Regions from separate parts of the Blautia sp. St.27G3 genome, predicted to be linked through region 2. Evidence: riboswitches for the same ligand, from Rfam matches in the RefSeq annotation. Region 2 holds a riboswitch; the other holds the start of a gene.
The links. Region 2 has a riboswitch for tetrahydrofolate ahead of AC6I2O_RS16490 (formate--tetrahydrofolate ligase). Riboswitches for the same ligand answer to the same signal wherever they lie in the genome.
Positions count from the first base shown of each region.

Region 1 (5,842 bases), on a different contig from region 2:
TGGGCAGGATCTTCCTGGTATTTCCTGCGCTATGTGGACAACAAAAATGACAAAGAACTGGTATCAAAGGAGAAAGCTGACAAATACCTGCCGGTTGATATGTACATCGGCGGCGTGGAGCATGCTGTGCTGCACCTGCTTTATTCCAGATTCTATACAAAGTTCCTTTATGATATCGGGGCAGTTGATTTTGATGAGCCGTTCCACAAACTGTTCAATCAGGGTATGATTAACGGTAAAAACGGTATCAAGATGAGCAAATCCAAAGGAAATGTGGTTTCGCCGGATGATCTTGTGCGCGATTATGGCTGTGACAGCCTGCGTATGTACGAATTGTTCGTAGGACCGCCTGAGCTTGACGCTGAGTGGGATGACCGCGGTATCGACGGTGTATACCGTTTCCTGAACCGTTTCTGGAAACTGGCGATGGACAGCAAAGAGGCAAACGTAGCTGAGACGAAAGAAATGGTGAAGCTGCGTCACAAATCAGTCTATGATATTACGCAGCGCCTTGAGAACTTCAGTTTGAATACGGTTATTTCCGGCTTCATGGAATACAACAACAAGATGACTGACCTCGCGAAGACGAGCGGAGGTATCGACAAAGAGACAATCGAGACCTTTATCCGGATGCTGGCACCGTTTGCACCGCACATTGCAGAGGAACTCTGGGAGGCATACGGCCATACGGATTCTGTTTTCCATACAAGCTGGCCGGAAGCAGATCAGGAAGCCATGAAGGACGATGAACTTGAGATTCCGGTTCAGATCAATGGCAAGACAAAGACTGTGATTATGGTTCCTGCGGATATCTCCAAAGAGGATGCGATCGCGCGAGGTAAGGAAGCGCTGGGCAATAAGCTGAACGGGACGATTGTGAAAGAAATTTATGTTCCGAAAAAGATCGTGAATATTGTGCAGAAATAAAAGAATCAAATCAGAATTGAGATAGTAAAATCAGAAGCAGAATGTAAAATAAATAAGCTGTTGTACAAGTGTGATCTTGGGCAACAGCTTATTTTTTATAATACGGCAGTTATGTTTGTTTGATCGGAAAAATGAACAAAAATGAAAAAAATGAACAAACTGTAAATAGTTCTTTAAAATTTGTATATAGTGTTGAATATGGACAAATAATTTTGTATAATATTATAAAAATTGTCGAAAATAAGTTGGGAGATGAACAAAATGGTAAGCAAGAACCTGGTAGTCCAGTCAAAGGAGGGGCTGGATATCCGTTGCGCAGAGCTTCTGGCACAGACAGCAGAGAGCTGCGATTCTAAAATTGTAATATTATACAGACATAATGTGGTAAATGCCAAAAGCATGTTGAATATACTTTCTGCTGCGATTAAAGCAGGGGACGAGATAGAACTTCGCTGTACGGGACCAAATGAAGAAGCGGATCTGGAAAAAATGGAAGAGGCCGTCCGGCGTCTGAGAGAGTGAAAAAAGGCTGCACAGTATCTGATTACTGTTGCAGCTGTTTTTCGTAAAAAAGTCCGGTCAGAAACCAGAGTGGTGCGTAATCCAACCGGATGACACCGTTCACATGGTACGGAGAGTCGCTGTAATCCCAGGGACAGCAACCACGCTTTTTCAGATAAGTACCGGAGGTGTATTCCACAAAAAAGATGCCGAGCATATAGACAAGCCCCCTTGTTATCATCCTGCACTTTTTCAGGCAGGCAGACAGCGGGGAGATGAAAGAGGCCATTCCGTAAATGGGAAACATCCGCAGTGATGAAAATCCCATCAATTTCGGATCATTGTGAATGAGGGAATTTAATCCGGTCCACAGTACTTCGATACACCAGCCATACATGCCACATTTGATAAATTTGGATTTCATGATAAATTTCTCCTGTCTCAGGAATTGGATTGTTTCAAAAATAGTTTTTCCGATTGGAGAAGAAATATGCCAGGATGAAAGGAAAATCTGGCAATAATCTGTTACGAAAGAATGTATTTTTTACCATTGTAAATTTATTGTGAAACATGCTAAATGTGCTTGCATTCTATAAAATTTATGTTATAATGTGTCTAAATAAATAATAGCGAAGTAGGAATTTGCGCGTTAAGTTGTCAGCGGCTGGGGAGTCGCCCTGAACCGAAAAACCATGTTTAAAATGTGTTTGCGATGCATTTTCCGCACCCGTTGCTACAATATGAGGACGCCTCATAATGTGGAGCGAATATTATTTATCGTTACTTATTTTTTCTCTCATTATGGAGGTGTTTTGTTATGCAAAAAAATAACAGCAAAATGAAATGGGATACCCGTACACTTGTTTTTCAGGGACTTTTGATTGCGTTGCATATTGTGCTGGCGCGCCTTGTGGTGATTGATCTTGGGTCCTACCGTATTACGATCGGCAGCGTCTGCACCGTTCTGACAGGACTCTGGTTCGGACCGGTGGCAGGAGGTATGAATGGTCTTCTGTCAGACCTTATTGGTTGCGTGCTTAAGGGTTATGCGGTAAATCCTCTGATTACCGTAGCGGCAATCCTCTGGGGTGTGATTCCTGCATTGATGCGTCCACTCATCACCGGCGGCAAAGTGCGGAAGACGGCAATGCTCAGCATTTCAGTCGTAGTGTCCTCTATTCTGGGTACGCTGGTGTTTACAACGGCAGGCTTAGTATTGATTATCGGCTACAATTTCTATGCAATTATGCCGGGACGTATCGTACAGTGGGCGATTATGACGCCGATCTACTGTGTACTGACTGCGGTTTTGTACTTCAGTCCTCTGACCAGTATGGTGTTGAATATGACTGTTCGCAAAGCAGATCAGACAGCGAATGCCTGAAAAATATGGCTTGAGTGCAAGACAGAATAAAAGATAAAAAACGAACAAAAACAGAACATAGCTCCAGATGATTCCCCATGGAGCATAAGGGGCGGGCGCTGCGATGATGCAGCGCCCGTATCTGTATGATTAGAGATGATTTGGAAGTTGTTAATGTTAAAAATTAAGATAACAGAAAAAAGGGATATGTCCCTGTTTGGGAGGATTTTATGAATTATCAGGAAGCAAGAGCGTTTATCACGGAGGTATCGGCAAAGGGTAGTGAACTGGGGCTTGAGAGTATTACGAATCTTTTGGCGTTGCTCGGCAATCCGCAGGATGAGCTGAAGTTTGTGCATGTGGCAGGAACGAACGGAAAGGGGTCTGTGCTGGCGTATATGTCTACGGTGCTGGAAAAAGCAGGGTTTTTGGTGGGAAGATATATCTCTCCGACGCTGTTTTCTTACCGGGAAAAGATTCAGGTCAACCGTGAGTTTATCAGCCGCGAGGAATTTGCAAAGGCAGCCACAAAGGTGGCGGAAGCATACGCCCAGATGAAAGAAAAGGCTATGTCGCTGCCAACGGTTTTTGAGGTAGAAACAGCAGTGTCATTTCTTTATTTCCAGAAGATGAAATGTGATTTGGTGCTTCTGGAAGTAGGGATGGGCGGGAGACTGGATGCCACAAATGTTATTCGGACGCCAGTTCTTACCATGGTAGCATCTGTCAGTATGGATCATATGGAATTTCTGGGAAATACACTCGCGGAAATTGCATGGAACAAGGCAGGGATTTTCAAGCCAGGTGTTCCGGCAGTCTGTGCACACCAAAAGCCAGAGGCAGAGGAAGTAATCAGGCAGGAGGCCGAAAAAAATAAAAGTTCCTGTACTTTCGTGGATACAGGCCGGATTTCAGAGGTCCGTTACGGTCTGGAGCAGCAGAGCTTTGTCTACAAAGATTTCGGGAAGGTGGAAATTTCACTTGCAGGGGCGCAGCAGGTGGAAAATGCAGCGCTTGCACTGGAAGGAATCGCGGCATTGCGGGCACATGGATATGAGATTCCGGATGTGGCGCTGCGGGAAGGAATGAAGGAGACAAGCTGGCTGGGGCGTTTTTCTGTGATTCACAAAGAACCGCTTCTGATTCTCGATGGTGCGCACAACCCGGATGCAGCGCTGCGGCTCCGGGAGTCGCTGGAAACATATTTTAAAAACAGAAAAAAATATTATATCTTTGGCGTGTTTTCTGACAAGGAATATGATAAGATTATAGAGATTACGGCTGGTCTGGCAGAGCACATCTACACGGTAGAAACGCCGGACAATCCGCGTGCGCTTCCGGCAGCTGATCTGGCAGAAGCAGTGAGCCGTGTGAATGCTTCTGTTGAAGCGGTGGATGACATTGAGGATGCAGTCAGAAAATGCTTTGCAAAGGCTCAGACGGACGACGTGATCATTGCATTCGGGTCCCTGTCTTTTTTGGGAGAGGTACGCAAAGCTGTAGAAGAAAATTAGACAAAGTAAGCAAAATATGGAGAATGACAGATGAGAGATTTACTGGAATTGCGGGATGAAATTGACGGGATTGACCGGCAGATCGTAGAATTGTTTGAGAACCGGATGAAAGTCAGCAGGGAGGTTGCGGCCTATAAAATTGCAAATGGCAGGAAAGTTTTTGATAAAGACAGAGAGCAGGAGAAGCTGGAAGTGCTGACAGGCCTTGTGCATGATGATTTTAACAGACATGGCGTGGAGGAACTGTTTCAGCAGATCATGTCCATGAGTCGGAAGCTACAGTATCAGCTTTTGGAAGAGCGCGGTGTGTCAGGACGGCTGCCTTTCATTGCAGTGGATGATATTGAGCGCGAGAACATTCGCGTCGTTTATCAGGGAGTCGAGGGTGCTTACAGCCATGCGGCGATGCGGACGTATTTCGGAAAGGATGTCAGTTGTTTCCATGTGAAAAAGTGGCGTGATGCGATGGAGGCTATTGCGGAGGGTTCTGCAGATTATGCGGTGCTTCCGATCGAAAATTCCTCCGCTGGCATTGTGGCGGATAATTATGACTTGCTGGTAAATTTTGAAAATTATATTGTCGGAGAGCAGATTATCAAATGCGAGCATGCGCTGCTCGGTTTGCCTGGCACAAAGCTGGAAGACATTCAGAAGGTCTATTCTCATCAGCAGGCGCTTTCACAGTGCGAGGAGTTCCTGGCACAGCACCGCAGCTGGCAGACAATACCGTATGACAACACAGCGACTTCAGTGAAAAAGGTAGCAGAAGATGGAGACAGGACCCAGGCAGCGATCGGCAGCAAATTTGCGGCAGAGCTTTTTGGCCTTGAGGTACTTGCAGACCATGTTTATTATAATGAGGCTAATTCTACCCGTTTTATCATAGTTACAAATCAGCGGATTTTCCGGCGTGATGCGCAAAAGATCAGTATTTGTTTTGAGGTGCCGCATTACAGTGGAGCGTTGTACAACATTCTGTCACATTTTATCTATAATAACCTGAATATGAATAAGATTGAATCAAGGCCGGCCGCTGGGCGGAACTGGGAATATCGGTTCTTTGTGGACTTTGATGGGAATCTGAATGACAGCGCTGTGAAAAATGCGCTGCGCGGGATACGGGAAGAAGCAATCAATATGAAGATTCTCGGGAATTATTAAGGGAGATTGCGGGAGGTTATTAGGAATTAAAGTGGAATATAGAAAAAAGACTAAATACATAATATGATTAAAGGAACGAATCATGAGAATTGATGAATTGATTTTATATCGAAATCTGGAAAACGGTGCAGTGCTTTATGAGATGGCTTGGCTTATGGAGCATTATGGAGATGAGGAGCATAGGGAGGAGATGCGGGAGCGGTTCTTTGCCTGTATGCATGAGTTGATTGATCTTGCGGGACGGTATGGGTTTGAGAAGAATTTGTGGCATGCGTATCTGACGTTTCTGCTTGTGAATGATGAAAATGTGTTCAGCAGGTCTTGTGAAATCCGGGGCGCGGCGAAGGGAAGTCTGCTTTCTCTTGCCCGGCATGAT
Region 1 covers NZ_BAAGFO010000004.1:137,971-143,812, forward strand. Annotated here, with positions in the region: gene leuS (leucine--tRNA ligase) at 1-927, shown strand, start outside; gene AC6I2O_RS18025 (HPr family phosphocarrier protein) at 1,189-1,449, shown strand; gene AC6I2O_RS18030 (putative ABC transporter permease) at 1,472-1,852, opposite strand; THF riboswitch at 2,057-2,163, shown strand; gene AC6I2O_RS18035 (folate family ECF transporter S component) at 2,246-2,812, shown strand; gene AC6I2O_RS18040 (bifunctional folylpolyglutamate synthase/dihydrofolate synthase) at 3,022-4,305, shown strand; gene pheA (prephenate dehydratase) at 4,336-5,466, shown strand; gene AC6I2O_RS18050 (ATP-binding protein) at 5,549-5,842, shown strand, end outside.
Region 1: it holds a riboswitch for tetrahydrofolate, as region 2 does, so the genes downstream of both, AC6I2O_RS18035 (folate family ECF transporter S component) here and AC6I2O_RS16490 (formate--tetrahydrofolate ligase) in region 2, are expected to answer to the same signal.

Region 2 (5,842 bases):
ACGCGAAGTCATTTACACCCTGATGCTGCTTTTCCTCGTCATCCTGCTGGCTGTCTGCCTCTTTCTGATGTTTACCGGAAAAGCCAAAAAAGAAAGCGCATCCACAGGTCCCCAGGCAGAAAATCAGAGTACGCCAAGTACAGAAACCACGTCCGGGGATTCCTCAGACCGTCTCTCTTATCGCCCCGGCATTTATACGACGCCTGTTACACTGGGGAATTCGGCCGCTGAAGTGGAAGTTACCGTGGATCAGAACCACATCAACAGCATCCGCCTTGTAAATTTAAGTGAAACAACGGCTGCCGCCTATCCTCTTGTATCGCCTTCACTGGATCACATTGCATCTCAGATTCTGGAAAAGCAGAGCCTGGAGGGAATTACAAGTCCGCAGGAAAACCGCTATACCTCCCAGCTCCTTCTCTCTGCCATCAGTGACGCACTGCGCCTTGCACAATCTGACGAAACAAATACGTCGCAGTAAGTGAATTTGGAACCAAACTTGCAATGCAGCAAATATCGCACACGCGGACTGTAACGGTTCCCCGTAGGGGCATTTCTCCAACAGTTCAACAAATGGGTCTGTATAACAAAACAGGAGGCCTTGCAGCACCTCCTGTTTTTTATCTTTTCTATGTTATGTTTCTTTTCTATGTTATTTATCTTTGTTATTTATCTTTTGAAATCAGATAGTACGGAACTGCCACTAACAGAATACCGCCAATCATATTTCCAAGCGTAACAATACCAAGATTATAGAAAAATCCTCCAAAATTCACAGCAGCGTCATGCGGGTTCATAAGGCCGATGGACATAAAAGTCATGTTTGCAATGCTGTGTTCAAAACCACAGGCTACAAAGGTAGCAACGCAGCAGAAATTCATCGCGATTTTCGCACCCTCGGATTTCAGTTTTGCACCGCACCAGATGGCAAGGCATACCAGCACATTACATAAAACCGCTTTTGCAAAAAGATTGAGCGGAGTTCCCGCCATCTTTGCAGCTGCTGTGCTTGTCAGGAACGTGCCAACCGCTTCATTGCTCATAATTCCAGTCGCCGTAAAAACAGCCGCGCCTACAACAGAACCGAGGAGGTTGCCGATGTAGCATACCACCCAAAGCTTGATCGTTTTTCCCCAGGAAACAGTTCCTGTCAGGCTTCCGACAGCCATTACAAAATTATTGCCTGTGAAAAGTTCAGCGCCTGCAACCGTCACAAGACAAAGGCCAACGGAGAAAATAATGCCGCAGATCAGCTTCTGCATCGGTTCCCCTGCCATATTTCCGCCTACAATTCCCATCAAAATACTTCCAAATGCTATGTATAATCCCGCCAGAAATGACATCAAAACATAACCAAACGGATTTTTTTCCAATAATCCGACTTTTCCTCTGGCAGTATTGCCTACTGCTTCTATTTCATTTTTAAACATATCGTTTCCTCCCTGCACACGTTCCAATCAGTTTGCAGCTGCGCTTCCGTCTTTTCTACCCCTGCAACTGCCAGCTGACTGATAAAATATAGTTAGAAAGCCGGGCGCGTATCAAGCCGCCCGGCTTTTGGCCAAAACAATTTCAACACATCTGAATCTGATCTTCTCAAATCCACGTATGGTCTTTTCAGAATTTAGAACAGTCCGGAAATCTTTCCTGTCTCGTCTACATCAATTCTCTCTGCAGCCGGAACCTTCGGCAGACCCGGCATTGTCATGATTTCTCCGGTCAGAGCTACGATAAAGCCTGCACCTGCCGAAATCTTCAGGTTACGTACCGTAACTTCAAAGTCCGTCGGAGCGCCAAGTTTTGTCTGGTCATCTGTCAGAGAATACTGGGTCTTTGCCACACAGATCGGGCAGTTGCCGTAGCCAAGTGCCTCAAGCTCTTTTGCCTGTTTCTGTGCATTTGCAGTCAGAACCACTTTCTTGCCGCCGTAGATCTTCTGTACGATCTGATTCAGCTTATCTTCGATGCTTCCTTCCAGCTCATAGCTGTAAGTAAAGTCGTTCGGCTCTTCTACAAGACGGATTACTTCTTCTGCAAGGCGTTTTCCACCTTCGCCGCCCTTTGCCCATACTTCAGAAAGTGCAACGTTTACGCCAAGCTCTCTACACTTGCTCTCTACGAGGTCAAGCTCTGCCTTTGTATCGGTCGGGAATGCATTGATTGCAACCACGCACGGAAGTTTGTATACGTTCTTGATGTTGCTTACATGTTTCAGAAGGTTCGGAAGACCTTTCTCAAGTGCTTCCAGGTTCTCATTGTTCAGATCAGCCTTCGCCACGCCGCCGTTGTATTTCAGTGCACGAACTGTAGCAACGATAACAACTGCGTTCGGTGTCAGTCCTGCCATACGGCACTTGATATCAAGGAACTTCTCTGCTCCAAGGTCTGCACCAAAGCCTGCCTCTGTGATCGCATAATCACCAAGCTTCAGAGCCATCTTTGTAGCGATTACGGAGTTACATCCGTGAGCGATGTTTGCGAACGGTCCGCCGTGTACGATAGCCGGTACATGCTCCAGAGTCTGAACAAGGTTCGGCTTCAGAGCGTCCTTCAGCAGTGCACACATAGCACCCTGTGCATTCAGATCGCCTGCTGTTACCGGCTTCTGCTCGGAAACCTTGCCATATGTATATCCAATGATGATCCGTGCAAGACGGTTCTTCAGGTCTGTAATGTCACTTGCAAGACACAGTACTGCCATGATCTCAGATGCTACAGTGATGTCATAACCATCCTCTCTCGGCATACCGTTCGTCTTTCCGCCAAGTCCGTCTACCACGAAACGAAGCTGACGATCGTTCATATCCACACATCTTCTCCATGTAATCTTACGCGGGTCGATGTTCAGCGCATTGCCCTGGTAAATATGATTGTCAATCATAGCTGCAAGCAGGTTGTTTGCTGCGCCGATTGCGTGGAAGTCACCTGTGAAGTGAAGGTTGATATCTTCCATCGGAACTACCTGTGCGTATCCGCCGCCTGCTGCTCCGCCCTTAACGCCGAATACCGGTCCGAGAGACGGCTCACGAAGAGCTACCATAACATTTTTGCCAAGCTTCTGAAGTCCGTCAGCCAGACCAACTGTCGTAGTTGTCTTTCCTTCACCTGCCGGTGTCGGGTTGATCGCGGTAACAAGAACCAGCTTGCCATTCGGCTTGTCAGAATCTTTCAGAAGATTGTAGTCAATTTTTGCCTTGTAATTTCCATACTGCTCCAGATATTTCGGGTCAATGCCAGCCTTTGCTGCGATCTCCGTAATCGGAGACATAACGGTTTCCTGTGCGATTTCAATATCAGATTTGAATCCCATTGTAGTAAAATCCTCCTTAAATATATTTTAATTGTTTATGAACTGTTTTGTTAAGGTACAAAAAAAGCACCTCAAGCGTCTGATGAATCTCATGCACCCAGCCGGCTTGCCGTTTTCCCGGCTCCCGGAGGCAATCAGAAAAGGGTCTGAATCCAAACGAAGCAACCTCTGCAAAATACAGACTCTGCAAAATCCATCCGCCGCTTTTCTTTTACCATACCGATAACCGCACTAAAACTGCGCAAAGGGACACTTCATCCATCTTAACGCAGTAGCGGAAGCGATACTGTAACGCGGAGGAACTCCTTCGTTCACAAAAAGACCTTCCCATCTTGTGACACTTAACGTACTTGTATCTTCTCTACTTTCTTTATAGAAGAAATAGATATAAAATTGTTGATGAAGATTTCTGTCTGCTGCTTTTGCTCTTTACACCTGACGGTTGGACCTGATAAATAAAAAAGACAACACTTGTTTTTCAAATGCTGTCCAGACGGTCGACAAGCCCTATTATCTTGATTACCTTGTGGTGCTCCACAAAATCCGTCAGCAATCAAAACCTTCAACTGTCGTTTATTATAGCAGATAACTCCGGGCTCGTCAAGAAATTGACAAGAAAATATCAATGAAATTTTGTATTAATTTCAGTGCAAAGCGTCCACGAGAAGCGCACAGATTTCCCGCAAAATATTGTGCGGCTGCATTCCAAGATCTGCTGAAGCCGGAATACCAGAAACAGACTGATACCCTGCTGCCCTCGCGAATTTCACTGCGCGGTAAATGTGAAAATTATTGGATACTACGCCCACCTTCTTATTCTTTAATTCATACTTTTCATCAGAAAAACGAAGGTTCTCTTCCGTACTGGTAGACTGATCTTCCAACAACAACCGCTCTGCCGCAATCCCCTTCTGCATCATATACTGATACATACACTGCGCTTCTGATATCTCTTCGTCCGGTCCCTGCCCACCGGAAAGCACAAATATTGTGTCCGGATTTTCCTGCGCATAAGCAACAGCCCGGTCCAGTCTGCGGCGCAGAGCCCGTGAAGGAGCTTTCCCTCGCACCTGTGCGCCAAGCACAACGACGTAATCCAGACCTGACTCCGGTTTTACACTCATAGCCCCTACAATCCGGCTGCCAAATACTGCAATCACAACCATCCCTACCGCCACCAAGGCTCCCATTACCCCGATTACAAATCGGACGGTTGCTGACGGATTCCTGTCCTGGTGAAGGAGCAGCTGCCAGAGAAACATACAAAATCCACCTCCGACAAGCCAGATCCACACAATACTTGTTTGAAACCCTGCATATAAACCGATTGCAATATAATATAAAAAGCACAGGATGCCCAGAACCAGACATCCTGTTTGTAAATAATTTTTCATACCTTATCCTATTTCAATCTTTTTAAGCTTGTTGGACCGCTTACGGTAAATCTTTATCTGCCGCAGCAGAATTTATATTTCTTACCGCTTCCGCACGGACACGGATCGTTGCGTCCCACCTTGCGCCCTTTTACAATTGTATTCATTTTTTTGGCCTCAAGGTAAAGCGCTTTTTTCTTCTCTGCGTCAAAAATCTTGTCCCATGCCGGCAAATTGTAAAGCCAGTCCGCTTTTGCGTCCACCATGTTTTTATAAAGCAGTTCGTTGTCAAAATCAAGGCTGACAACCGTATCCTCTTCCATCTCCTCAATCGGATTCGGTTTTTTCAGGCTGTCGTTGATTCCATCCAAAAAGCCTGTCATCTTCATAACTGGAATATCATATTTCTCTGCCAGCTCCTTTACTGTACCGGAAACAGCCTCCTCCGGGTTCTCAAGAAGCTGTTCATAAATCCCTTTCTCTGTCAGAAAGTAATCAGACCAAAACTGCTGAAGCTGCTTTTTATCTGTCTCCTGAGAGTATGCTATATCTCTCCATGTCTGTAATAATCCCATAATGATACCATCCTTTGTTTCATAATTTTCTTCATAATGATCGTTAAAAAAATTCTTTCTTATTATATAACACTTTATCTGTCATGACAAGTAAAACACAGTGTTTTCACAAAAGATACTTTTTTTCAGATATTTTTTTAAATTTTTTTCATTCCCTGTATATTCCCTCAAAAAGCGGTCATACTATAACTAATCTCACAGGAAAACAGCTCATCGGAGCGATCGGAAGCTTTTCTTATGAGATTAGCGTATGCTCTTATCATTGGATCCCCCTCCGATGATAATACAAAAGATAAAAAAATACTTATCCTCCCCTTTATTGAATCTGCAGATGTGAAAAATGTACATCTGCAGATTTTTCATTGAAAAAACCGACATTTTTTGATATAATTTCACAAAAATAACCTGTCAGTTCAGGAAAGAAAGGGAGAGGAATTAAGTTATGGATGTTTCAATGTTTATCGGCACATGGTGGTCTCTCGTGCCGCCGCTTCTGGCCATCGTTCTGGCCCTCATCACAAAGGAGGTTTATAGTTCCCTGTTTGTCGGTATCGCTGTGGGAGCGCTGCTATACACAGGTTTTC
Region 2 covers NZ_BAAGFO010000003.1:501,020-506,861, forward strand. Annotated here, with positions in the region: gene AC6I2O_RS16480 (FMN-binding protein) at 1-481, shown strand, start outside; gene AC6I2O_RS16485 (formate/nitrite transporter family protein) at 666-1,430, opposite strand; gene AC6I2O_RS16490 (formate--tetrahydrofolate ligase) at 1,625-3,310, opposite strand; THF riboswitch at 3,581-3,676, opposite strand; ZMP/ZTP riboswitch at 3,791-3,874, opposite strand; gene AC6I2O_RS16495 (YdcF family protein) at 3,955-4,704, opposite strand; gene AC6I2O_RS16500 (SEC-C metal-binding domain-containing protein) at 4,758-5,258, opposite strand; gene AC6I2O_RS16505 (Na+/H+ antiporter NhaC family protein) at 5,701-5,842, shown strand, end outside.